Regions from separate parts of the Lysinibacillus sp. fls2-241-R2A-57 genome, predicted to be linked through region 2. Evidence: riboswitches for the same ligand, from Rfam matches in the RefSeq annotation. Region 2 holds a riboswitch; each other region holds the start of a gene.
What was found. Region 2 has a riboswitch for cobalamin ahead of QRN68_RS07660 (energy-coupling factor ABC transporter permease). Riboswitches for the same ligand answer to the same signal wherever they lie in the genome.
Positions count from the first base shown of each region.

Region 1: it holds a riboswitch for cobalamin, as region 2 does, so the genes downstream of both, QRN68_RS10390 (FecCD family ABC transporter permease) here and QRN68_RS07660 (energy-coupling factor ABC transporter permease) in region 2, are expected to answer to the same signal.
Region 3: it holds a riboswitch for cobalamin, as region 2 does, so the genes downstream of both, QRN68_RS21455 (ribonucleotide reductase N-terminal alpha domain-containing protein) here and QRN68_RS07660 (energy-coupling factor ABC transporter permease) in region 2, are expected to answer to the same signal.
Region 4: it holds a riboswitch for cobalamin, as region 2 does, so the genes downstream of both, QRN68_RS26545 (ABC transporter substrate-binding protein) here and QRN68_RS07660 (energy-coupling factor ABC transporter permease) in region 2, are expected to answer to the same signal.

Region 1 covers NZ_JARVRU010000049.1:2,835-8,858, forward strand. Annotated here, with positions in the region: gene QRN68_RS10380 (acyl-CoA dehydrogenase family protein) at 1-1,059, shown strand, start outside; gene QRN68_RS10385 (hypothetical protein) at 1,056-1,214, opposite strand; cobalamin riboswitch at 1,376-1,558, shown strand; gene QRN68_RS10390 (FecCD family ABC transporter permease) at 1,770-2,771, shown strand; gene QRN68_RS10395 (adenosylcobinamide amidohydrolase) at 2,768-4,240, shown strand; gene QRN68_RS10400 (cob(I)yrinic acid a,c-diamide adenosyltransferase) at 4,449-5,012, shown strand; gene QRN68_RS10405 (heterodisulfide reductase-related iron-sulfur binding cluster) at 5,489-6,024, shown strand, end outside.
Region 2 covers NZ_JARVRU010000037.1:6,621-12,644, reverse strand. Annotated here, with positions in the region: gene cobK (precorrin-6A reductase) at 1-271, opposite strand, end outside; gene QRN68_RS07675 (sirohydrochlorin chelatase) at 268-1,221, opposite strand; gene cobJ (precorrin-3B C(17)-methyltransferase) at 1,236-2,909, opposite strand; gene QRN68_RS07665 ((2Fe-2S) ferredoxin domain-containing protein) at 2,914-3,285, opposite strand; cobalamin riboswitch at 3,428-3,611, opposite strand; cobalamin riboswitch at 3,854-4,038, shown strand; gene QRN68_RS07660 (energy-coupling factor ABC transporter permease) at 4,270-5,016, shown strand; gene QRN68_RS07655 (energy-coupling factor ABC transporter substrate-binding protein) at 5,018-5,290, shown strand; gene cbiQ (cobalt ECF transporter T component CbiQ) at 5,296-6,024, shown strand, end outside.
Region 3 covers NZ_JARVRU010000158.1:15,941-21,964, forward strand. Annotated here, with positions in the region: gene QRN68_RS21425 (bifunctional adenosylcobinamide kinase/adenosylcobinamide-phosphate guanylyltransferase) at 1-55, shown strand, start outside; gene cobS (adenosylcobinamide-GDP ribazoletransferase) at 96-872, shown strand; gene QRN68_RS21435 (histidine phosphatase family protein) at 845-1,444, shown strand; gene QRN68_RS21440 (bifunctional adenosylcobinamide kinase/adenosylcobinamide-phosphate guanylyltransferase) at 1,393-1,785, shown strand; gene QRN68_RS21445 (ECF transporter S component) at 1,900-2,394, shown strand; gene QRN68_RS21450 (hypothetical protein) at 2,391-3,074, shown strand; cobalamin riboswitch at 3,185-3,371, shown strand; partial or broken gene QRN68_RS21455 (ribonucleotide reductase N-terminal alpha domain-containing protein) at 3,534-4,835, shown strand; partial or broken gene QRN68_RS21460 (ribonucleoside-diphosphate reductase subunit alpha) at 5,174-6,024, shown strand, end outside.
Region 4 covers NZ_JARVRU010000226.1:5,753-11,776, reverse strand. Annotated here, with positions in the region: gene QRN68_RS26555 (hypothetical protein) at 1-694, opposite strand, end outside; gene QRN68_RS26550 (precorrin-3B methylase) at 972-1,631, opposite strand; gene QRN68_RS26545 (ABC transporter substrate-binding protein) at 1,689-2,690, opposite strand; cobalamin riboswitch at 2,870-3,056, opposite strand; gene QRN68_RS26540 (elongation factor G) at 3,248-5,188, shown strand.

The sequences.
Region 1 (6,024 bases), on a different contig from region 2:
GGTGAGAAATATTTCGCGTCAAACGCAGGAATGTGTGGGGTTGCCATGGTATTGGCCCGTATGGAAGGGGCTCAAGCAGGCTCGAAAGGTTTAACTCTATTTGCGGTCCCGTGGCGCAATGAGGATGGCACTGTTAACAACCTCCGTATTCGACGTTTAAAGGATAAACTTGGTGTTAGAGCAGTACCTTCTGGTGAGGTGGAATTTGATGGTGCATTAGCTTATGTTGTCGGTGAGCCGAATAAAGGAATTTATTATATGTTGGAGGCACTTAATTTATCAAGAATTTGCAATGCTGTTGCTTCTATCGGCATTATGCGCCGTGGTTTTTTGGAGGCGAAGCACTATGTGACAAATCGTCATGCATTTGGCAAGCCTTTAACGCAATATCCTATGATTCAGGATACATTAGGGAACTTTGCTGCCAAGCTTCATGTAGAAGTTGCTACTGTTTTTGATCTAATTCAGCTCTACGATAAAGTAACAAGTGGACAGGGTAATGAACAGGACATCATTATGAATCGCTTAAATATTGCTATTATGAAAAAAGAAACGGCAGAGCAAGCGGTCCATTATGCAAGTGAAGCGATTGAATTACATGGAGGGAATGGCTATATTGAGGATTTCGTTACACCTCGCTTATTAAGAGATGCACAGGTGCTGACTGTGTGGGAGGGAACTGCTAATATTTTAGCATTAGAACTCATTCGTTTAGTAGATAAGTTTCAAGCGCATGAATTGTTTGTTCGTGTCATGGAGGAACGTCTAGAAAAACTAGCTGACAGTCCATTGCTTCAAATTGTAGAGGAGCAATTAGCAAAACTAGACTTGACATTGCGAACATTTAGCGGCTTAGATGAAGCAACGAAAACGTTTGAGGCAAAAAAGGTTGCAGAAAAAATGGCACATGTATATGAAAGTGTTGTAGCGATCGAATGGGCACATAAATTCGGCGGTAAATATGAAAAGCTAGCAGATATTTATTTAGAGAGCACATGGGCATTGCGAGAAATGGGTGCGCCAATGAAAACGGTTCAGTATTTTTCTGATATAGTTTAACTTCTTTCAGCGGGTGTCCAAATACCTGCCGAAATAGAGGAACTTAGTCTAAAAACGCCACGTCTTGTGGTAACAACTGAGTGACCAACATCATGTTGCTGACGCTGCGCTTTCGCACAAAAAACAACTGTTGCTGACGCTGCGCTTTCGCACAAAAAACATCATGCCGCTGACGCTGCGCTAGCACTACGCTTTCGCACAAAAAAACATCATGTTGGTCTAAAGCCTTCGGACGCAATTATGCCGGAGCATAATTGATTTGATTAGAAGTTGTCTCGAATCGAGGCGACTTCTATTTTTTTCATGTATAATAAAATCAACTGAAAATTATAAAGGTTCTTTACTTATGTAAAGTGAAAAGGGAAATCGGTGTCATTCCGATGCGGTCCCGCCACTGTATGTGTGAGTTTTTTCAATTTTCGCCACTGAAAATTTCGGGAAGGCATGGAAAAGCGAATGGAGCACGAGCCAGGAGACCTGCCTTTATAGAAAACACGTTACAGCCTACGAGGATAGGGTGGTGGATTTTGTAAAAGTATTTTTGTGCAAATTTGAACCCCTCATCTTTTTATGATGAGGGGTTATTTGTTTTGTATGATTGATGTCGATAAATTCACAATCGTAGGCGATAAAAGCTAAAATGCATCGATAAATCAGAAAAACAAGTTGTTAAATATAGGCACAGATTGACTAAGGGGGAGAGCCTTTAAATGAGTAGAACGTTTATAGCCTATGTAACAGCAATTACGCTTCTAATTATTAGCATCTGGTGTGGCGTAGCGATAGGCTCAGTTCATATTCCACTAGAAGTATTGTGGAATCAGGCGGCAGATGAAACAGCTGCCAATATTTTATGGAAAATTCGTTTACCTCGAGTTCTGCTGGCTGGACTTGTCGGGGCTTCTCTTGCCATTGCAGGGGCAGCTTTTCAAGGCTTATTAAAAAATCCTTTGGCAGATCCTTATACGTTAGGTGTTTCTTCGGGTGCATCAGTTGGCGCAGTTATGACGATTTTCTTTAGTATATCAATTCCAGTAATAGGGAATTATGCATTACCAATCTTCAGTATGATAGGTGCAATATTAACGATGGTAGCTGTCATGGGCTTTGCTAGAATAGTAGACCGCACGCTAAAAATGGAAACTCTTATTTTAACAGGGGTCATCTTTAGTTCATTTTTAGGCTCCTTGATTTCATTAATGATTGCATTATCTGGTGAGGAGCTACGACAAGTTATGGGATGGCTGCTCGGCTCAGTATCAATGCGAGGTTGGCCTTATGTTCAAATGATTATTCCGTTTGTGATAATTGGTTCAATCATGCTTTGGACACAAAGACGCGAGTTAAATGTTCTGTTATATGGAGAGGAACGCGCGAAGCATTTAGGTGTTAATGTTAAGCGTAGTAAATATATAATTTTGGTAGGCGGGTCAATGTTGACAGGAGCAGCTGTAGCGGTTTCTGGTACGATTGGTTTTGTTGGCTTAGTTGTACCACATATGACGCGGATGCTTTGGGGTTCAGATCACCGTCATTTATTGCCATTATCATTTTTAAATGGGGCAACTTTGCTCATTATTTGTGATTTAATAGCTCGAACAATTATTATGCCAAGAGAGCTACCGATTGGCGTAATTACTGCATTTATTGGCGCACCCGTTTTTTCTTATATTTTTTATAAGCAACGTAGAAGCAAGGGGGGACGGGCATGATTGTTGTTGAACATCTTTCTGGTGGCTATGAAGACGTGCCGATTGTCCAGGATATAAGTTTTTCCGTTGAAAAAGGAAAAATATTAGGGATTTTAGGCCCGAACGGTAGTGGAAAATCCACACTGTTAAAAGTAATGAGTGGCATACTACCAGCAACTGCAGGCACTATATTAGTAGACGGTAAAAATATTAACGCTTATAATGCCCGTGCATTGGCGAAAAAAATGGCAGTGCTACCACAATTACATGCGAATGCCTTTACAAATAGTGTACGTGAGGCGGTATCACTTGGACGTTATCCACATCAAACAGGCTTCTTTTCAAGCTGGACTGAACGCGATGAACAAGCGGTCCAACATGCGATGCTACAAACAGGTGTGAAACGCTATGAACAGACACCGATGGAATTTTTGTCGGGCGGTGAACAACAACGAGTTTTTGTAGCCCAAGCCCTTGCGCAAACGTCGGAAATATTACTGCTAGATGAGCCGACGAACCATCTAGATATTGCCCATCAACGTCAAATTTTAGATATGGTGCGAAAAGAAGCAATTGAATGTGGATTAACCGTTATTATGGTACTACATGATATGAATTTAGCTGCCCTCTATTGTGATGAATTATTACTAATGGAAGGCGGAAGAATGCGAGCATTTGGGGCACCACATGAAGTATTAATCGCTTCGCAAATTGAAGATGTTTATCATGCGCGAGTAGCGACTTATGCACATCCTGAAATTCCAAAGCCTCAAATAACAATGATGCCAGCTTCAGTCGAACATCAGCAACGTGCTGTCATCGAAAAGGAAAATTTCACTGTTACGGATCATTACATTCAGCTTCAATCAGAGTTTCCGTTAAAAACGGTTTCCTCAGCAGTCCATAATCCGGGTATCGGTTGGTATGATTGCCTATTAAATCGCTCTGTACCAATAGATTATGTCATTAGTGATGTAAAGAAAGAGGTCGCTGAATTTTTACAAAAGGAGCATTTTTCACCTACAAGTACAGTCGTTATGTTAACAGCTGTCCCGACAAATCTTGTAGCCATTAATGAATTTAAAGCATCTTTTGGTAGCGTATTTGTTGCTGTTACGGCTGGTGTTGGTAATGCAGTGGATGTGTCACGTGCACATGAAAGACAGGATGAGCCATATATTGGTACTATAAATACATGGGTCATCGTTAATGGTTGCTTATCAGAGGAAGCGTTTTTCCAAGCAATGATGACAGCTAATGAGGCAAAAACAAAGGCATTGCAATCAGAAAATATTCGTGATGAGCTTAGTGGTACGATTGCAACAGGTACTGCTACAGATAGTTTATTAATTGCGGCGACACAAAAAGGGGAAGAAATGCAGTACGGTGGCCCAATTACAGATGTAGGCAAAATTATCGGTAAAGGTGTTTTTGAAACAACTGTACAGGCAATAAAAAATTATCTTCATTCAGTAGAGGGTTTTCTGTAGCGAAAGTGAAACGTCAGCTACAAATGGTTTATTGTAGCGAAAGCAAAACGTCAGCTACAAATGGTTTATTGTAGCGAAAGCGAAGTGTCAGCTACAGATGATTTATTGTAGCGAAAGCAAAGCGACAGCTACAGATGATTTATTGTAGCGTCAGCTATAATTACGCCAAAGTGAAATTGATAAAAATAAATTCTAGGAGATGAGAGAAATGAAGCTTTACACAAAAACTGGCGATACGGGGAAAACAAGTCTTATAGGGGGACGTGTTGACAAAGATAGTTTACGCGTAGAGACATATGGGGCAATTGATGAGTTAAATTCTTTTATTGGCAAGGCAGTAAGTGAATTAGATCGTGAGTTATTCAAGGATATTTTAATTGATTTAGAAACGATTCAGCATGAGCTTTTCGATGCAGGTGGTGACCTTGCTAACGTCATGAAGGAACGACATTATAAGCTGACAGAGCAGCCAATTGAAGTGTTAGAATCTCGTATTGATGCATTATCAGATGAAGCGCCACCATTACAGCGTTTTATTTTACCAGGTGGTGCACCAGCAGCTGCAACCTTGCACATTGCTCGCACTGTAGCGCGTCGAGCAGAGAGACAAATGGTAACGCTTATGAAGGAAATTGAAGATGTACCGACAATTGTGCAAAAGTATTTAAACCGTCTATCGGATTATTTATTTGCGGTTGCACGAGTTGTTAATCATCGATTGAATGTTGCAGATATTGAATATATTCGAAGTGGCAATGTCTTTAAAAAATAACTTGATCTCCAAAAGCTGTGGATGACATTTGATATAGGTTGATTGTACTTTGAAGATTTATCGGAACAAAATCTCATTTTATCGGAATAATTTTAGCTTTTATCGGAATAATTCAGTTTTTATCAACTAAGATCCTACTTTGAAATCTAGCACACTTAAAAAAGTCGATTTGCCATCAAAAACATGATGCAAATCGACTTTTTGAGTATCTGAATACAATCAAAAGGTAGATTTATAATATAAATGAATAAATCTCTTTAGTTTTTCAATGCCCTCTAAAAAAATTCAGGGTGGCTTTTTTTCTTGTAAAATGTAAGAATATAAAATTATCAGAAATATTTCCGTTTTATGTTGACTGAATGCTCACTCATTTATTAGAATAGGAATATAATGATGAAATGATGTACATTTACGTATGAGCTAGCGAATTTATCACAAAGAGAGAAATTGACGACAAATTAAAGGGGGGACCAACCATGAGTCCATTACTAATTGCAAACATTGTTCTAACAGTCGTGGTTGTGCTTTATGCAGTAGGATTGTTCTTCTATCTGTTAAAAACACGCTATAAGTATGTTCAATTGGGGAAAAAGGTTGAGTTTGATGAAAGTGTTAAAGAACGCATTCGCTATATTATGGTCAATGTGTTTGGCCAAAATAAGCTATTAAAAGATCCAAAGAGTGGTTTAATTCACGTAATGTTCTTCTATGGATTTTTAATGGTGCAGCTAGGCGCTATTGATTTAATTTGGAAGGGGTTAGTACCTGGATCACATCTGCCACTTGGCATTTTCTATAGTGTCTTTACATTCATCCAAGAGCTTGTGGTATTAATGATTTTAGTGGCGGTTGTGTGGGCATTTTACCGTCGCTATGTAGAAAAGCTAGTACGTCTAAAACGAGGCTGGAAAAATGGTCTTGTCTTAATTTTTATTGGCGGGTTAATGGTATCAACATTGCTTGCAAATGGTATGGGATTAATTTGGCATGGTGAAGAACTATCATACACTGA
Region 2 (6,024 bases):
CATTTGCTTGCTCCGCTGCTGCCATCGCATTTTTTGAAGCTTCTTCAGCAAATGGATGAGAGGCATCTACAACTAAACGGTACCCTTGCTCTGTGATAATCGTCGCCATTTCCTCAGCTGTTAATCGTCCGACTAAATGAGGAAGGCCCACTTCTGCAAGGCTTGAAGCGGCTGATTCAGTAACGACGGTTGCCGTCACAGCGTAACCCGCGGACTGTAATTCAAGTGCTAGATTCCTTGCATCACTCGTCCCTGCTAACATGAAAATCATTGCACCGGCTCCTCTTCATGGTGATGATCGTGGTCATGGTCATGGTCATGGTCATGGTCGTGATTGTGGTGTTCATGGTCATGGTCGTGATCATGGTGGTCATGTCCATGGTCGTGGTCATGATGGTGATGATGATGCGCATGACCATGCACCGCCGCATAAGCACGATAGTTTTCTAAATCTTGCATGCCTGTTGATGTACCATTCACAGCTTGCTCAATACGCTCTAATAACACATTTTGCAAACGCTCATGATAGCCAAAATAGTTGGCAATTTGAATATCACAGTCAGGATATTTTTCGTTAAACTTCTTACACATACCATTCATACGTTCCATGAGGATACCTGTGAATAAAAAGTACGGTAGCATAATGATTTTTTTAGCACCAAGCTTCACACAGCGCTCAATACCTTCTTCAACACGAGGATCTGTCACACCCATAAAGGCGCTTTCCACAAACTGAACCGGAAGTTTTTCCCACAACAGGCGTGTAATCTTATAAAAATCACCATTTGCAGATGGGTCACTACCGCCTCGTGCAATTAATAAAATGGCAGTATCCTTATGTTCTTCTTCCACATTGAATCCAATTTCTGCTAAACGGTCTTCTAAAATAGCAAATATTTCTTCATGGATTCCGATTGTTTGGCCATATGTGAACGTTATATTTGGATAATGCTCACGCGCATGTTCGATTTCTGCTGGAATATGCAGTTTTGAATGTCCCGCATGAAGAAGAATAATCGGAATAACATGCACCTCTGTAGCGCCCTTCTTCACACAGTTCGTAATACCTTCTTCAATGTTCGGCGAGGCAAACTCTAAAAAACATGTTTCTACTAAAAAACTCTCATCAATACGAGGTGTCATTTGCTCGATAAACGTGCGTACCTCATCATTTCCTGCTGCTAAACGGCTCCCGTGGCCGACAAATAAAATTGCTTTCATCTCATTACCCCTCACTAGTCGCCGCATGGAGCTGGCTCAACTTTTATTTTTGAAGACATATCCTGATACGTAAAATGAAGTATCTTTTTCACACGTTTGAAGTATTTAAACAAACGTTCATTTGGATGTGCATTTGCTTTATACTCTTCGATAATGTCTGTAATTAGCGGTATAAGCTGCTCAGGCTCTAAGCCCTCAACAACAGGCTGGGCCGCATGTGCTGTACGGCCAACCGGCTTAGCACCAATAAAAACATCAAACTTACTTTTGCGATAAACAATCCCAATATCATCAAATACCGCTCGATAACATGCCATACCACAGCCGTTAAAACCAATATTTAACGTTTTCGGTAACGACATTCCCCCAAGCTTTTCTTGAATCTCTTCTGCATAAGGAATCGAATCGAACTTTTCTCCGTAACAGAAGTCACAAGCCTTTAACGAAAGCACGTCACCAATTGGTGCTAGTAAAAAGCCAACTTCACGAAGCTTTGCTGTAATCTCTTCAGGCGCAGCTGTTGGAATTTTCAAATGAATTTGATGGTCTGGTGTATACTCCATCGTGCCTTCCTCTCCAACAACTTCTGCTAAAGTCATCATTTGTTGAGGAGAAAAGAACTTATTGGCTACTCCTGGACTAACAGCTAATTCAAAAATAGATTCAATTTTTTGGTGAATAAGCTTGGGTGTTGCCTTCACAGCACTTGTTCCCTTCACCATCGCTAGTGCTGTTGTCGCCATTTCAAGTGATGACTTTTTTTTAGGCTTTGGTTCTGGTGTTATCGCTAAACTGGACTTGATTCGATTTGCATTAGGATCTGTCGCAAAATCATTACGCGCCTGTCCTGTTTCTTGATTCATTGCCCACGGTTCATTTTCTTCTTTCAGTCGTTGATGTGGTCGTAACGGTTGTTTTTCTTCGCCAAGTGTATATTTACGCTGATAACCACGTGGCGTAATCATTTTATTGTCGTAGAAGAACGTTGATGAATTTCCAATCACAACGGTTGTTAGCATACCAATATCGTGTTCTAGCATTTCTGCCAAAGTCGTCATTGTAATTTCCTGGCGTTCACGATACGCGCTTTTCACAAGTCCTACCGGCGTATCTGGAGAGCGATATTCTAATAAAATTCGTTGTGCCTCCACAATTTGTCTCGTACGACGACCACTCTTTGGGTTATAAAGAGCAATAACAAAATCCGCCATTGCGGCTGCTTCTACTCGTTTTGCAATTAAATTCCAAGGCGTTAAGTGGTCACTTAAACTAATCGTACAGGCGTCATGCATAATCGGAGCACCTAGTAAACTTGCACACGAATTGATAGCCGAAATACCCGGAACAATTTCTACCTCAACACCAGTTGCTTCCGTCCAGCCTAGCTCGATTAATACCTCATACACTAATCCCGCCATGCCATAGACACCAGCATCTCCGCTCGAAATAACAGATACGATACTGCCTGCCTCTGCTTGGCGGACCGCTTCCTGTGCACGTGAAACCTCTTCTGTCATACCGGTACTAATAATTGACTTTGCACTTACTAAATCCTGAATAAGTTCAACATAAGTTTTATAGCCTATGATCATATCACTTTGTTGTAGTGCCTCCACAGCACGAGTCGTAATATGTTTAAAATCTCCAGGTCCAAAGCCAACTACGAAAATCTTCCCTTTTTGCGACATTTTGTTACCCCTCTTTCACCTTTTCAATACCTTTAATGGCTGTTGTTTGTGCTGTACGCTGTAACGAACCTTCACGCAGTGTAAAGACATGCTCATTATGTAACGATTCGTGATTTAAATCTTGAACAAGTGCCCGCGCATGCTCTGTGGTCGGCACACGGTACCAATTCCCTTGAGGATAAGCGATGACAACACAAGCATCCTTACACCTACCATTACAGCGTGTCCTTGTCGTATGTATTTCCTTATCAATCGCCAGCAACTGAATTTCATCACGGATTGCCTGTGTAATTTCCTCTCCATCTTTTTTCATACAGCTACTGCCATTGCAAATAAAAAGATGCGTTTTCATCCCCTCTAAATTCCATGTTGTCATTGTTGTTCTCCCCTCATTTGCTTTTAGGAAAAAGAAAAAACCTTTACTCTAGACGAAGAGTAAAGGTTTTGTAGAAGCCAAATTAAAACGAATATATACAGGTACTCGCTCTCGCTTCAACTTCTCCCTCCGAAAAGTTTGCATGCATTTATCGCAATAAGCAGGTTTCCTGACTTAAGCTTCCTTTTACTTTCGCGCCTTCCCAAGTTTTCACTAGTGGCATTTGCGATTTCATCAGCTATTACAGTAGCGGGGGCTGTATCGGATTTTCACCGATTTCCCTATTATCTCGAAAATATTCGAGCACTTATTGACGTTTTTATATGAAATTGTATTTTTTATGTAATAGAAATCTGTCTCTATCATAGCTTATTTTTTTAAAATTTCAATATTTCTTTCTTAATTTGTGACATTTTTATTAATTATTCAGCAAATTTCCCCTAGAAAAAAGGGAAATTCCTCTTCTGTATTATCCGAATTTTCTACAATGCCCCTCAATTTAAAAAATTTTTCATAAAAAAGATAGCTTGTTTACGGAAATTCATGTTACACTTTGTCGTGAAATCTCACAACTTCATCTTTTTTCGGTGCGAATTGTTCATCAATTCGCTTAAAAGGGAAGCCGGTTTAAGTCCGGCGCGGTCCCGCCACTGTACTAGGGAGTTTTATAGATAATGTCACTGTCCAAAGGATGGGAAGGCCTATAAAACGTTGAACTAAAGCCAGGAGACCTGCCGAAAAATAAGTGATCGTTTCAACCTACGAGGATAGGTGTGCGCCTAGCAGATTAGATTTTTAATTACTTTTTTAGCTATGCACTTTTCCTGAATCGGAGAAGTGTTTTTTTATCTTCATTTTCATCTCAAGGTGGTAGATGCGTACAGATATGGTTCCGGTTGAGGAGCAAAACACCTATTTTATGGCAAGGTGAAATAATTTCGTTCGCACGCTAATTCGAAAATTTTAATGTAAGGAGGAGAGATTTTGAAATTCTCAGGTTGGAAGCTTAGTTATTTCTTACTGGCATTTTTATTCGTGCCAAATCGTGCATTTGCTATGCATATCATGGAGGGCTTTTTGCCGATTGAATGGGCAATTTTTTGGTGGGTCATTTCCATTCCATTTATTATTTTAGGATTACGTTCAATTCGCAAAACCATTGATGAAAATCCTGAAACAAAAATGATACTAGGTTTATCGGGTGCCTTCGCCTTTGTGCTATCAGCCTTAAAAATCCCTTCTGTAACAGGGAGTTGCTCGCACCCGACAGGAGTTGGACTTGGGACTGTTCTTTTTGGGCCACTAGCTATGAGTGTGATCGGGACAATCGTATTATTATTCCAATCTTTACTTTTAGCACATGGTGGACTTACAACTTTAGGGGCAAACGCCTTTTCCATGGCAATTGTTGGTCCTATTATTGCTTACTATGTTTTTAAAGGCTCACAAAAAATAGGGCTATCATTTTCCATAGCTGTCTTTTTAGCAGCAATGCTTGGTGACTTAGGTACATATGTTGTCACTTCTGTACAGTTAGCTCTTGCCTTCCCTTCTGAAGTAGGAGGATTTATGGCTTCATTCACAAAATTTGCTGGTATTTTTGCATTAACACAAATTCCTCTCGCTATTAGTGAAGGAATTTTAACAGTGATCGTTATGAACTTCTTGAAAAAATATAATTTGAGCGAACTAAAAGCATTACGTGTTTTCTCAGCAAAGGAGGCACACTAATATGAAAAAAAATTTACTGCTCCTAGCAATTGTTGTGTTTCTAGCAATCTTCCCTCTCTTTATCCAAAAAGGTGCAGAATTTGAAGGGGCTGATGGCCAAGCAGAAGCAGCGATTAGTGAAATTAACGCTGACTACGAACCTTGGTTTGAAAGCATATGGGAGCCACCGAGTGGTGAAATTGAAAGCTTATTATTCGCACTACAAGCTGCTATCGGCGCTGGATTTATCGGCTATTTTATCGGCTTAATGCGCGGCAAACATAAAGAAGGTTAAACGCTATGTTACTCATTGATAAGTATGCATATATGAATAAACTAGCGTCTGTTCATCCGCTAGAAAAAATGACGTTATCCCTGGGATTACTATTATTGTCGCTTATCATTAGAGATGAACGAATTTCACTCATTACATTTATTGTGATGAGTGCTTTTATCATTCTAAGCGCAAAAATTCCATTTAAATATTATGCAAAACTACTATTGCTACCAGGATTTTTTTTACTTTCAAGTTTAGTATCCATATTAATTTCTATAGCACCATCAACAAGCACGCTACCTGCTCACATATGGTCTTTCACTGTAAATAATTGGACAATTTTCGTCAGCAGTGCAAGCATAACGATAGCACAGCAGCTTTTTTTCATCGTCCTTGGCAGCACTAGTTGTTTGTATTTTTTAATTCTTACAACATCGGTACAATCAATTTGCTATGTTCTACGACAATGGCGACTTCCTGTTTTATTTGTAGAGCTAGTAGAATTAACGTATCGTTTTATTTTTATATTTTTAGACAGTATGCAAAAAATTCATCTTGCCCAGCAGGCTCGCTTAGGTTACCGCTCCCCTATGCAGTGGCTACGCTCCATATCAATGCTGATTGCAGCATTATTAGCAGAGCTGTTTCAACGAAGTCGTGAGCTAAACAATGCAATGGAAGCACGCGGTGGCGAAACTGTCTATTGGCAAGAGAATGTTACCTATTGCATGAAAAACTGGCTAGGTATTGCT
Region 3 (6,024 bases), on a different contig from region 2:
TATAGCAGATGAGGCGTATGAAATAAATTATAGTATCGTAAAGAAATGGAAATAATGCAACGCACATTGAAAATAGAAAGAAGGAAGGCAAGACGATGAAAAATTTCTGGCATAGCCTACAACTTGCATTTCAATTTTTTACAGTTTTGCCGGTACATAAGGAAATTCCTTTATCCAAAGCAACCATTACGGGGATGTTCGCCTTTTTGCCGTGGTTAGGGGCTCTTATGGGCACCGTAGTGGCAGCGGTGATATATGGTTTAACAGAATGGACGATGAGCAGTGAGGTTTTGCTTTCCTTTTTGGTTGTCGGACTATTCGCTTTATTTACTGGTGGTTTACATTTAGACGGATTTATCGATATGGGGGATGCTTATTTTTCGTATCGGGACCGGGAGAAGCGGCTTGAAATTTTAGATGATCCACGTGTCGGTGCATTTGGTGTGCTTTCGGTGCTATTTTTAGTGCTTAGTAAATTCGTCGTATTGCATGAACTATTCGTGCAGCATAAGTTAGCTCTTTGGATGTTGATTTTTATTCCTTTATTAACGCGTGTGGGCATGAGCTTTTATTTTATGTCGCTAAAGTGTTCAAAAGAAAAAGGGCTTGCTTATTTTTTTAAAACACATATTAAACCGAGTTTGCTTATATGCTTTATGCTTATCACACTAGTTGTGGCGTATACTAGCTTATTGTTTGTCATAGGCTTCTCCATTGTTCCGTTCGTGTTGATTGCTGTATTAGCGATTGCCTTTTTAGTCTTTCGACAATTTACAGTGCGCAACTTTGGTGGTGTTTCAGGGGATTTACTCGGTGCTTCAATTGAAGGAATGGAGGTTGTGCTGTGGGTGACGTTGTTATTGTGCGCTTAATGAGACATGCACCAACAAAGGAAAATCTGGAAAAGCGTTATATCGGCTGGACAGATTCATCATTAGCAGATGTATCTTCGCTGACTATTGTAGATAAAGATGTCACAAAGGTGTATGGTAGCGATTTACGGCGCTGTAGAGAAACAGCTGCCCATTATTTTACGAACGCAACTTACATGGCAGATAAGAGATTCCGAGAGTCGAACTTCGGTGAATTTGAAGGGCAAACATATGAGGAGTTAAAATCTGATCATCGTTATTGTGCATGGTTAGATGACCCGGTACAATCACCGCCTCCAAAAGGGGAAGGCTTTGATGCCTTTTGTGCGCGTGTTATGGAAGGGTTTACAGCGTTATCCAAAGATGAAGATGTTTATCATCTCGTCGTTCATGGTGGAGTCATTCGAGCACTGCTTGTTGCATTTGCACCAACTGAGCAACCATTTTGGACGTATCATACGCCGCATGATAAAATGTTCACTTTAACGTTTTCAAGAAAGGCTTGGGAGGAGGGAGCAAGATGCATGTCTTTATCGGAGGAGCTTATAGTGGAAAAACCGACTATGTCATGAATTTGCTTGCAGATCAAAAAGTTGAGCTAGTAGATGGCTATGTACCTGATGACATTCCTGCCAGTGATATACTTGTTATTAAAAACTTAGAAAAGTGGCTCGTGACACAAGATCTAGAGGATGATGAGGCCCTTGTCAAAACCATTTTGACAAGACTAAAGACTCTTGACGAAAATTGTGCACTGTATATAATTGTGACCGATATGGGACGTGGGGTTGTGCCGATGGAAAAACAGGCACGATTATTACGCGATACATGTGGGCGCTTGTACCAGGCGTTATTTGCTGAAGCGGAACATGTCGTACGCATTTGGTACGGTATCGGGGAACAAATTAAATGACGTGATATTTGTCTTGAAGAATTTTTAATACGAGGAGTGGACGCCCAGGGTCGGATGGAAATCAACTCCACGTTATAGTGAAGCGTCAAAGATAAAAAGAAAAGAGGAAATGGAATGGATCGACAAAGGTTAATGAAATTGACACTCGTTGCCATGGTAGCGGCAATTTGTGCAGTTGGTGCAGTGATTAAAATTCCAACATTTATTGCAACTGCTGCGCTGGACTCTGCTCCGGCATTTTTGAGTGTTGTATTTTTATCTCCAGTATTGGCTGGGGTTGCGGGGGTAATTGGGCATTTTATTACAGCCTTAACTTCTGGCTTCCCACTAGGACCACTCCATATTATTATCGCAGTAGAAATGTTTATCGTTGTATGGATCTTCGGGATTATGCATAATAAAGGAATGCATTTCTGGAAATGGCCTGTGGCACTTATTTTAAATGGCGTTGTGGCACCATTACCGTTTTACTTTATCATTAGTCCGGCATTTTATTGGGCATCTCTTACGAGTCTTCCGCTGGCAACATTGATTAATTTAATCATCGTTGCAGTTGCAATGCCAATTTTATCTAAAGTATTTGTGCGTAAGGCAGGGCGATTACATTGAGAAATGCCATAAAAATAGGGGAGCTCATTGCTACGACAGATAATGCCGCAGCAATTGGTGAAAAACCACAAGATGTTGTGTCAGCCTCAGATCAACTAACGGCATACTTGACAGCACGTGTTACTTTTTTAGAGCAGCTTGCCGCAAATGCTTTACCAACACATGTCCTACTCGCTAATTTTTCAGGGGATGCGGCATGGTCTCGGTATGTAGCAGGCATTCAGCAAGTTTTTGATGAAGCTGGTCTTATTTGTCCGCAAATAGACGGTAGCACTGAGTCCAATATGCCAACTGTACAATCAGGTTTGTCTATAACGATGCTTGGAGAACAGCAGAAACGTACACTAACTAAGCATGAACAACTTATTTGGTATACATATGGACTGCCACTTGTAGGCAATGAAGTCCTTGCGCAGCCTGAGGATGTCGCACAGCTACAGCCTGTTTTTCAGGCATGGAAAGAGGACATCGTGCAGCAAGTTTGGCCAGTAGGATCAAAAGGTCTGCAAGCAGAATTTACCCGCCTTTTTGGCAATCAACAGGTCAAAAGTTCGCTAGATGTTGAGAAAACGGCTGGCCCATGTGCAGTCATTTTACTAGGAGTACATCCAGAAAAAGAGCAACTGGCACAAAATATTTTTCCTAGAAATTTTGAAAAACTACGTAAAACTGCATTGTAATAGGGCTTGCTTCGAGAAAAAGTAGCACTTAAAAAAATTCAAGGGGCAAAACGCCTATTGCAACAACAAACACAATATGTTAGATTTGTTTAGGAGTTAAAACACAATATATAGTATTTTGGACAAGAGGTACCAATATGGTTTAAAAGGGAATTCGGAAAAAGAGCATCTTAAGCCGAAGCTGTCCCCGCAACTGTAAGTGCTGACAAATGATGATGAGGCCACTGTTAAAAATGGGAAGGCGATCATTTGGAGGAAGCATGAGCCAGGAGACCTGCCAATTTGTTCGAGACAACAACACATTCTTCGGGGATTGAGAAGTGGAGGCGAGAGATTTGTTCACTTCTTTGTGTGCATGTCCTTCATTTCCATTTCCGATTTTACAGCGATCACGCAACCGATAGAGGGTGCATGATCGCTTTTTGTGTTGTTGTAGAAAGAAAGGGAGAGTATGTGTATATGACAATTCAAATCGAACAGCAAATTGCTAAGTTAAAGAATAGTTACACGGAGGATGAACTTGAAAGTTTTGTAAGGTTATCGGATCGATGGCTACGAAAAAATGACAATGCCACATTTGAGGCATGGGCAGATGCGATGATTTTACAAACGCTTAGCCTAATTGATGAAGAGGAGCCATATTGGACATTTGTTGCAGCGCAAATTTATTTAGAAAAATTATATGACCAATTTGCAATGCGTCGCGGCGTTTCAGTGAAAGATGTTTATCAGGTATTCCCAGCACAATTAGCACGCTATACAGAGGCTGGTTTGTATCATGAAAGTTTAACAACAAAATATAGTGAGCAAGAGCTTCAGGAACTTGCTTCTTATTTAGAACAAAGTCGAGATGAGTTGTTTACATATATTGGCTTAAAAACATTGATGGACCGCTATGTTGTCCGTGATTATACGAAAACACCAGTGGAGCTACCTCAGGAACGTTGGATGGTCATTGCGATGACATTGATGCAGGATGAAACAGAAAATCGTTTACAAAAGGTGCGAGAGTCTTACTGGGCAATGAGCAATTTATATATGACAGTAGCCACTCCGACATTATCGAATGCAGGGAAAACACATGGACAGTTATCTAGCTGCTTTATCGATACAGTAGATGATAGTTTACAAAGCATTTACGACACAAATACAGATGTTGCAACCTTATCGAAATACGGTGGTGGCATTGGCGTTTATATGGGCAAAATTCGTAGCCGAGGCTCATCTATTAAAGGTTTTAAAGGGGCATCAAGTGGCGTATTACCTTGGATTAAACAGCTTAATAATACGGCAGTTTCAGTCGATCAGCTTGGTCAACGCCAAGGAGCTATTGCTGTTTATTTAGATGTTTGGCATAAGGACGTCTTTACGTTTTTAGATTTACGTTTAAACAATGGGGATGAGCGTTTACGTGCCCATGATATTTTCACAGGGCTATGCTTACCGGATTTATTTATGGAGACAGTTGAAGAGCGCGGGGAATGGCATTTATTTGACCCACATGAAGTACGAGAGGTTATGGGCTACTCACTAGAGGATTTCTATGATGAGAAAAAAGGTGACGGTTCCTTCCGTACAAAATATGCAGAATGTATCGCCAATCCTTTATTAAGCCGTGAAGTCGTACCGGCGATCGATATTATGAAGCGTATTATGCGCTCACAGCTTGAAACAGGCGTGCCGTTTATGTTCTATCGTGATGAAGTAAACCGCATGAATCCGAATAAACATGAAGGAATGGTTTACTCAAGTAATTTGTGTTAATAGTAGCACCTTCAATCAGAAATGGTTGTCGAAAACTCCGTTAAACGGGGAAAGTCACAATGTGATAACCTACCGTGCTAAATCTTTTGATTAAATTAGTTAATCAAAAGTAAAAGCCTAACGACTATCGAAAGCATAACTCATTGAAAAACATGAGTGAAGAAGCGAGTAGAGTACCCCTCAAGCGAGGCCCGTTATAGGGATAATTCATAAAGGGAAAAGCGGAGCATCCTTCAGGTAGAGCTGAGGATGATGATATAGTCTCCTCTGTATAGTGATATACAGCAGTTCATAAGAGAACGGATTAGGTCTAGCGAACCTAGTTGAAGAAAAGGACAGAAATTTTCCAAAACATGTCACCAACTGAATTTGAGTCTATTACTTTAGAAGATGATGTCATCGTTACACGTCGCAAGCCTGGAGACTTCGTAGTATGCAATTTATCATCCATTAATTTAGGTAGAGCTGTACCGGCTGGTGTTTTAGAGCGCTTGATTCCAATTCAAGTACGTATGCTAGATAATGTTATTGCTCTAAATACAATTCCAGTAAAACAGGCAGAGCGTACGAATTTGCGCTATCGTGGTATTGGACTTGGAACATTTGGCTGGCATCATTTATTAGCTTTAAAAGAAATTCAATGGGAGTCTGAGGATGCTGTAGAATTCGCGGACAAGCTATATGAGGAAATTGCGTATTTAACGATTCGTGCTTCCAACGATTTGGCAAGTGAAAAAGGAGCCTATCCATTATTTGAGGGCTCAGATTGGCATACTGGTGCTTATTTTGACAAACGTGGCTATGACAGTGATAAATGGAATGCATTACGTGCGGCAGTTGCTGAAAAAGGTATGCGCAACGGCTATGTGATGGCAGTTGCACCTAACTCATCGACATCCATTTTAGCAGGCAGTACGGCAACGATTGATCCTATTTTCCAAAAGAGTTATTCAGAGGAGAAGAAGGATTACAAAATACCAGTAACTGTACCAGATTTATCACCAGTGACGACTTGGTATTATAAATCTGCTTATTTCATCGATCAAAATTGGACAATCAAGCAAAATGCTGCACGAGCACGTCATATCGATCAGGGTATTTCGCTTAATTTATATGTTCAAAATACGATTAAGGCGAAGGATTTACTGGCACTGCATATGAATGCTTGGGCGAGCGGTGTAAAAAC
Region 4 (6,024 bases), on a different contig from region 2:
GATAACCATTAATTTCAGTACCTAGCGATGAAAAAACAGTTCCCTTTAAATACATTCTTTTATCCCAATCTACAACGTATCCCTTTACTGGACTAAGTTGCGCTCGTGTATCCTCTGTTAGCTCATAACGCACGCCTTCTTTTCTTTTTATCGTTTCAGCTATTTTAATATCTGTACCTTGATATTCTACACAACTTTCTCCTACCTCTATATCAGCAGAACAATAAGAAAATACTTGTCCGTCATTTAAGAAAGAAATTTTGACCGCTTCTTTACTGACCTCATCATCTTTATGATAATAGTTTCCATAACGTTTAAAATCACTAATATGGTCACGATTAATATTAATATAAGTTGGATCGTTATAGAATGATGCACGAATTTTTATCGGTACTTCTTTAAATACTACTAAATCAGTTGCTTGTACCCGATATTGCCCCATCTGGTAGAATGTTTTGCCATCATATTTTTCAATGTCATACGTTTTAAAGAAGTTATTTCGCTTAACCACTAACGAATCAAACGTACCATTTGGATTTCTCTTATATACCTTGATGTCTTTTTTAAAGGTCATTTTTCCTGTTTGTCCTTTTACAACTTCGGCTCCATCATGCATCACTTTCGCATTTGATATTGTTGGATTAACTACTGCTAATACGAATGCTGCTAGTAACACAGTAAAAAATTTTTTCATTATTTTCCCCCCTCGCTCTTTATTATTCTCTTAAATCCAAACATAATTACTTAATAATGTAAATTAATTTACGTAATATTCCATTGTAAAACGAAGGGCTCATCACCTTAACGTGTGGTTGACTTCCGTTCCCTCTATGCGCTTTCCTGCGTGCCTTCAGTCGAAACGGAAGTCAACCTATATACAGGCATACATTCTTAACAAATGTCATCTACAATTTTTGGTGATAGTCATACAAAAGGATGTTTAAATGCAGCGTGTTTTCTCATCACCTTTTTTACATTTCCCAATAATCAGCCGAATTTGTTCTGCGGTAAAATTTATAAAAGGGTTCATTCGGGCGAGCATGTTCCTTATAGAGGCTAATAATTTGCTTTAAAAAACCTTCAATATGCTCAACTCCTACCCTTTTCGCAAACAGAGTACCCGCTTGAGCATTTACACCCATTGGTACTGCCCCTAAATAGACATCAAAGCTATCTTTTTGATAGACGAGCCCAATATCATCATACACCGCATTATAGCAGGCCGAGGCACAGCCATTTACGTTTATACGTAATCTTGTAGGTACAGATATTCCTTCTAATGAATGATATAGCTGTTCAGTAATCGGTGCCGCCTCCATCTTATCTCCATCGCAAAAATCACAGGCCTTCATCGCCACAATCGGTCCTTGCTTTGCCACATACAGGCCAGCGTCTTCTAGTTCCTCAATCGTATCTTCTACATCTTCTGTTGGAATTGATAGTAATATGCTATACGAGGCAGAGTATTTGATAGCACCAGTCTTCCCTACAACCTTTGCAATTGTTTGGAATTGTGCAGGAGTATAATGCTTATTTATAATACCGGGGCTTACTGCAAGACGAGTAAAATCGCCATTGTTATTTAACTTTTCAAAGGTTTTGTCCGGTATATTCGTATGGAATGCATTCATTGTTTAACGCTCCTTATAAAAAAAGGGGCTAGCGTTTTGCTAACCCCAAATTTTTTTCTAGTTTTCAAAGCTCTCAGGATAGAAGCCCTTAGCTAATATTTGAATAGCTTCTGCAGCACGAACCCCTTCTGACGCAGCAGAAAGTGGTAAGATTACAAAACGTTCATTTTTAACTGCTTCCATTTCTTTCAACGCTGGATCATGTTTTAAGAATTTTATTTTTTCTTCCGCCGTTTTTTCTCCGTAATCAACGACAACAACGACTTCTGGATTACGCTCTACTGCATCTTCTTTTGATACCGTAGTCCATCCTGATTCCACATCACCAAAAATATTTTTACCGCCAGCAATCGTCACAAGCTCATTCATAAAGTTTTGTCCAGTGGTTAAGACATCTTTATCACCACTGTCATAAACTAAAACGCGTAGACCTTTCTTATCTTGTGGTAATTTCGCACGAACTGCGTCTACATCCTTCGTCATTTGTTCAATTAAAGCTTCTCCGCGATCCTCGACACGAAAAATTTTTGCGATATTTCGTATATCTGTGAAAATATCTTTTAAAGTTGGTTTCGTCATATTTGAGGCTGTATGTAAATAAGTGTGTATCCCTAATGCCTCAAGCTCTTCCTGTGTACCAACACCTTTCTCCCCAAAGGCGCTTTTCCAACCTCCGTATATAAAGTCTGCTTCTGCATCAATAACCTGTTCCTTTGAAGGATACTGTTTAGCTAACACCGGCACTTTATCGTATGCAGCTTGTAGGGGCTCATAAATTTTGTCATCTAAGTACGCTGTCCCTACCATTGAATCTTCTAAGCCTAACGCTAACATAATTTCTGTTACATGCTGATTTAAGCTAATCGCTTTTTTTGGTGCTTCCTTATATATTTGTGTTGTTCCATTATTTTCAATCGTAATTTCTGTCGTTTCAGCTTGGGAAGGCTCTACCTTCTCACCTTGTGCTGCTGATTCTGGTTTGTCCTTTGTATTACACGCGCCAAGTATAGCGATTAACGCAATCGCAAAGACAAGCCACAAGCTTTTCCATTTCTTCATGTCCTCTTCTCCTTTGCTGTTAACTATATAGAAAGAAATCTTTTGACTCCTTTGCTACCTGAATGACACTCGCTGATTTAAGTTAAAAAGGGCATAAAAAAATCCCCTTGTTTCCAAGAGGTTAGCATAGTGAAAGAAAGGTTCTTCAACCTATTCACTATCCCCATCCTCGTGGTTTAAGTAAAAAATACACATTGGCAGGTATCCTGGCTTAGGTTCATCATCTATACACCTTCCCATAGCATGGCTACAGTGGTATCTCGTATAGACTCCCCATTTACAGTTGCGGGACAGCATCGGATTCGCACCGATTTCCCTTTTAAGCAAATAATAAAAGTCATTTGCACCAATAAGTCGTTATATTTTTTTGTTGTCAATGATATTGATAAACTAGCAAAAGAAATTTTTGGTCGCAATCTCACAAAAAATCCATAAAATCATAATCATGAATATATTAGCACTATTTCGACATAAATACTAACTATTTTACACGAAATCTTTTTCTAGTAATTCTGTTACAATGGTGAAAGATGAAAAATAGAAACGAGGATTTTTTTATGCATGTAACAATTGGTGTACTCGCTCACGTTGATGCAGGAAAAACTACATTTTCTGAGCAGTTACTATTTCATACAAAAAGTATTCAAGCCCGCGGACGAGTGGATCACCAGGATACATTTCTAGATAATCATGAGCTAGAGCGTCAGCGAGGTATTACAATTTTTGCAGAGCAAGGTCGTATGACGATTGGAAATGATACATATACGTTAATTGATACACCTGGGCACGTCGATTTTTCACCAGAAATGGAACGTGCTATTCGTGTTATGGATTATGCCATCATTGTTATAAGTGCCGTCGAAGGAGTGCAGGGTCATACCGAAACAGTGTGGCAACTTTTACGCCAATATCACGTCCCAACCTTCTTCTTTATCAACAAAATAGATCGTCAAGGTGCAAATGTAGAAGCCGTTATGACACAGCTTCAAAAGGATTGCTCTGAGGATGTTTTATTAATGGACGAACCGCTCCGTTCTGATTATGTTTCCAATCACATTATGGAGTGGCTTGCTGAACGTGATGAACAGCTTCTCGATGCTTTTCTTAATGAAACTTTGGATAGCTTTAGCTCCCTGACTCATTTGCAGGCGATGATTAAACAAGAAAAGGCCTTTTTATGTTTTACTGGCTCTGCTTTAAAAGATACTGGGATACAGGAATTACTAGCACAGCTCCCCCTACTTACAGAGACACATTTTAACGATAATGCAGCGTTTCAAGGTGAAGTCTTTAAAATTCGTCATGATGGACATCAACGCTTAACATTTTTAAAGGCATTACAAGGAACGTTGCACGTGCGGGATGAATTTTCGTTTGGAGATATGACAGAAAAAGTGACGGAGATTCGACTATATAATGGCAGCCGTTATGAAACTGTGCAGGAAGTTAAAGCTGGGGATATTTTTGCAGTCAAAGGGATTAGTCAAGCAAACATCGGCGATATCATTGGTCGTTCAAGCAACCCGCAGCCCTACGAGTTAGTACCAACGTTGCAGGCAAAAGTACAATATGAAGGCGATCAGCATATTAAAGAAGTTTTAAAAATTTTTCGCATGCTTGAAGCAGAGGAACCATCATTACGTGTACTATGGCATGAAAAATTCCAAGAAATTCATGTACATATTATGGGTGTCATCCAGCTCGAGGTTCTTGTCGAAGTACTCAACAACCGCTTCTCACTAAACGTTTCATTTGGCGAACCACAGATTTTATATATGGAATCAATTGCGACAACTGTAACAGGCTACGGTCATTTTGAACCATTAAAGCATTATGCGGAAGTACATTTATTGATGGAGCCAAATACACGTGGTACTGGCAATACATTTGTCAATGCATGCCATGCGGACGATTTATCGGTTGGGCACCAACGACTCATTGAAAAGCATTTATTCGAGCGCGATCATCATGGGCTGTTAACAGGTTTTCCCGTGACAGATATTCGCTTCACGCTTTTAACAGGACGTGCACATATTAAACATACTGAAGGTGGCGATTTCCGCGAGGCAACATTCCGTGCATTACGGCAAGGTCTTGAGCAAGCAGAAAATATATTACTAGAGCCCTATTACCGCTTTAAGCTCAAAGCCCCTAGTGATTTTATCGGCCGCATGATGACCGATATTCAGCAAGCTTCAGGTACATTTGCCGCACCTATCCTAACCGAAAATGATGCCATTTTAACTGGCCGTGCCCCTGTCGCAACATTTATGAGCTATAGCACAACCTTTGCCGCCTACACCAACGGAAAGGGCGTACTCTCCCTGCAATTTGATGGTTATGATACGTGCCATAATACGGAAGAGGTTATCACGCAAATCGGCTACGATAAAAATGCTGATCCTGAATATACATCCTCCAGTATTTTTTGTGCAAAAGGCAAGGGCTACTCAGTTCCATGGGAAGAAGCTGAGGCAGCGATGCATTGCATTAAATAATTCACATTAAAAAAACAGGACGTGATTGTTAGATCATTGTCCTGTTTTTTAGCGAGGATTTTATGTTAGCGTGTGGTTATTTGCTTTGGTTCCGCGGGTATTTCCCTGGTACGCGCGGGTATTCGCTCTGATTTCGCGGGTATTTCTCTGGTACGCGCGGGTATTCGCTCTGGTTCCGCGGGTATTTCCCTAGTACGCGCGGGTATTTGCTTTGGCTTCGCGGGTATTCGCCCTGATTTCGCGGATATTCTCCTGGTACGCGTGGGTACATCCTGTGTCAGTGATTCCTCTACTCCCCTATCAATGATCACAGTCTCTAAGCTCCCTCTAAGCGCTTCTTTAAATCTACACATCTACTTTTCCTCTATCATCAATTATTCTGCTATGTTACAATTTTTAACGAAACATTTTCAGTAAAATAAGTGAAGGACAGGAATTTTCAAGGATGTTTAAAATTTATTGGAAATGAATTTTTATTATATACATATCAATGTTACATGACTTTATCCTAAATCTTCTCAGTTGTTTTATAGGCTTCATGCTATTTATAACGTACGAAAATATCTTTAAAGTAGTCACTTAAAAAGAGATAGTAAAGGGGTGGATTCATATCGCAAAGTTTATTGATGACTTGGCCGGTGCAGTATACGATGTTATAAAGGTTGTATTAAAATGCCTGGGGTACTTAATTGCTGGTATGTTAATAGTTGCAATGCCAATTTACCTAATTGTGTGGGTAATTGGATTATTCCAGTGACTTTTATAGTCATAATTTCAAAAGTTTTTAACAAACGGGGAGCTTTAATTCAATAAGTATAGGACTTGTATGTATGATT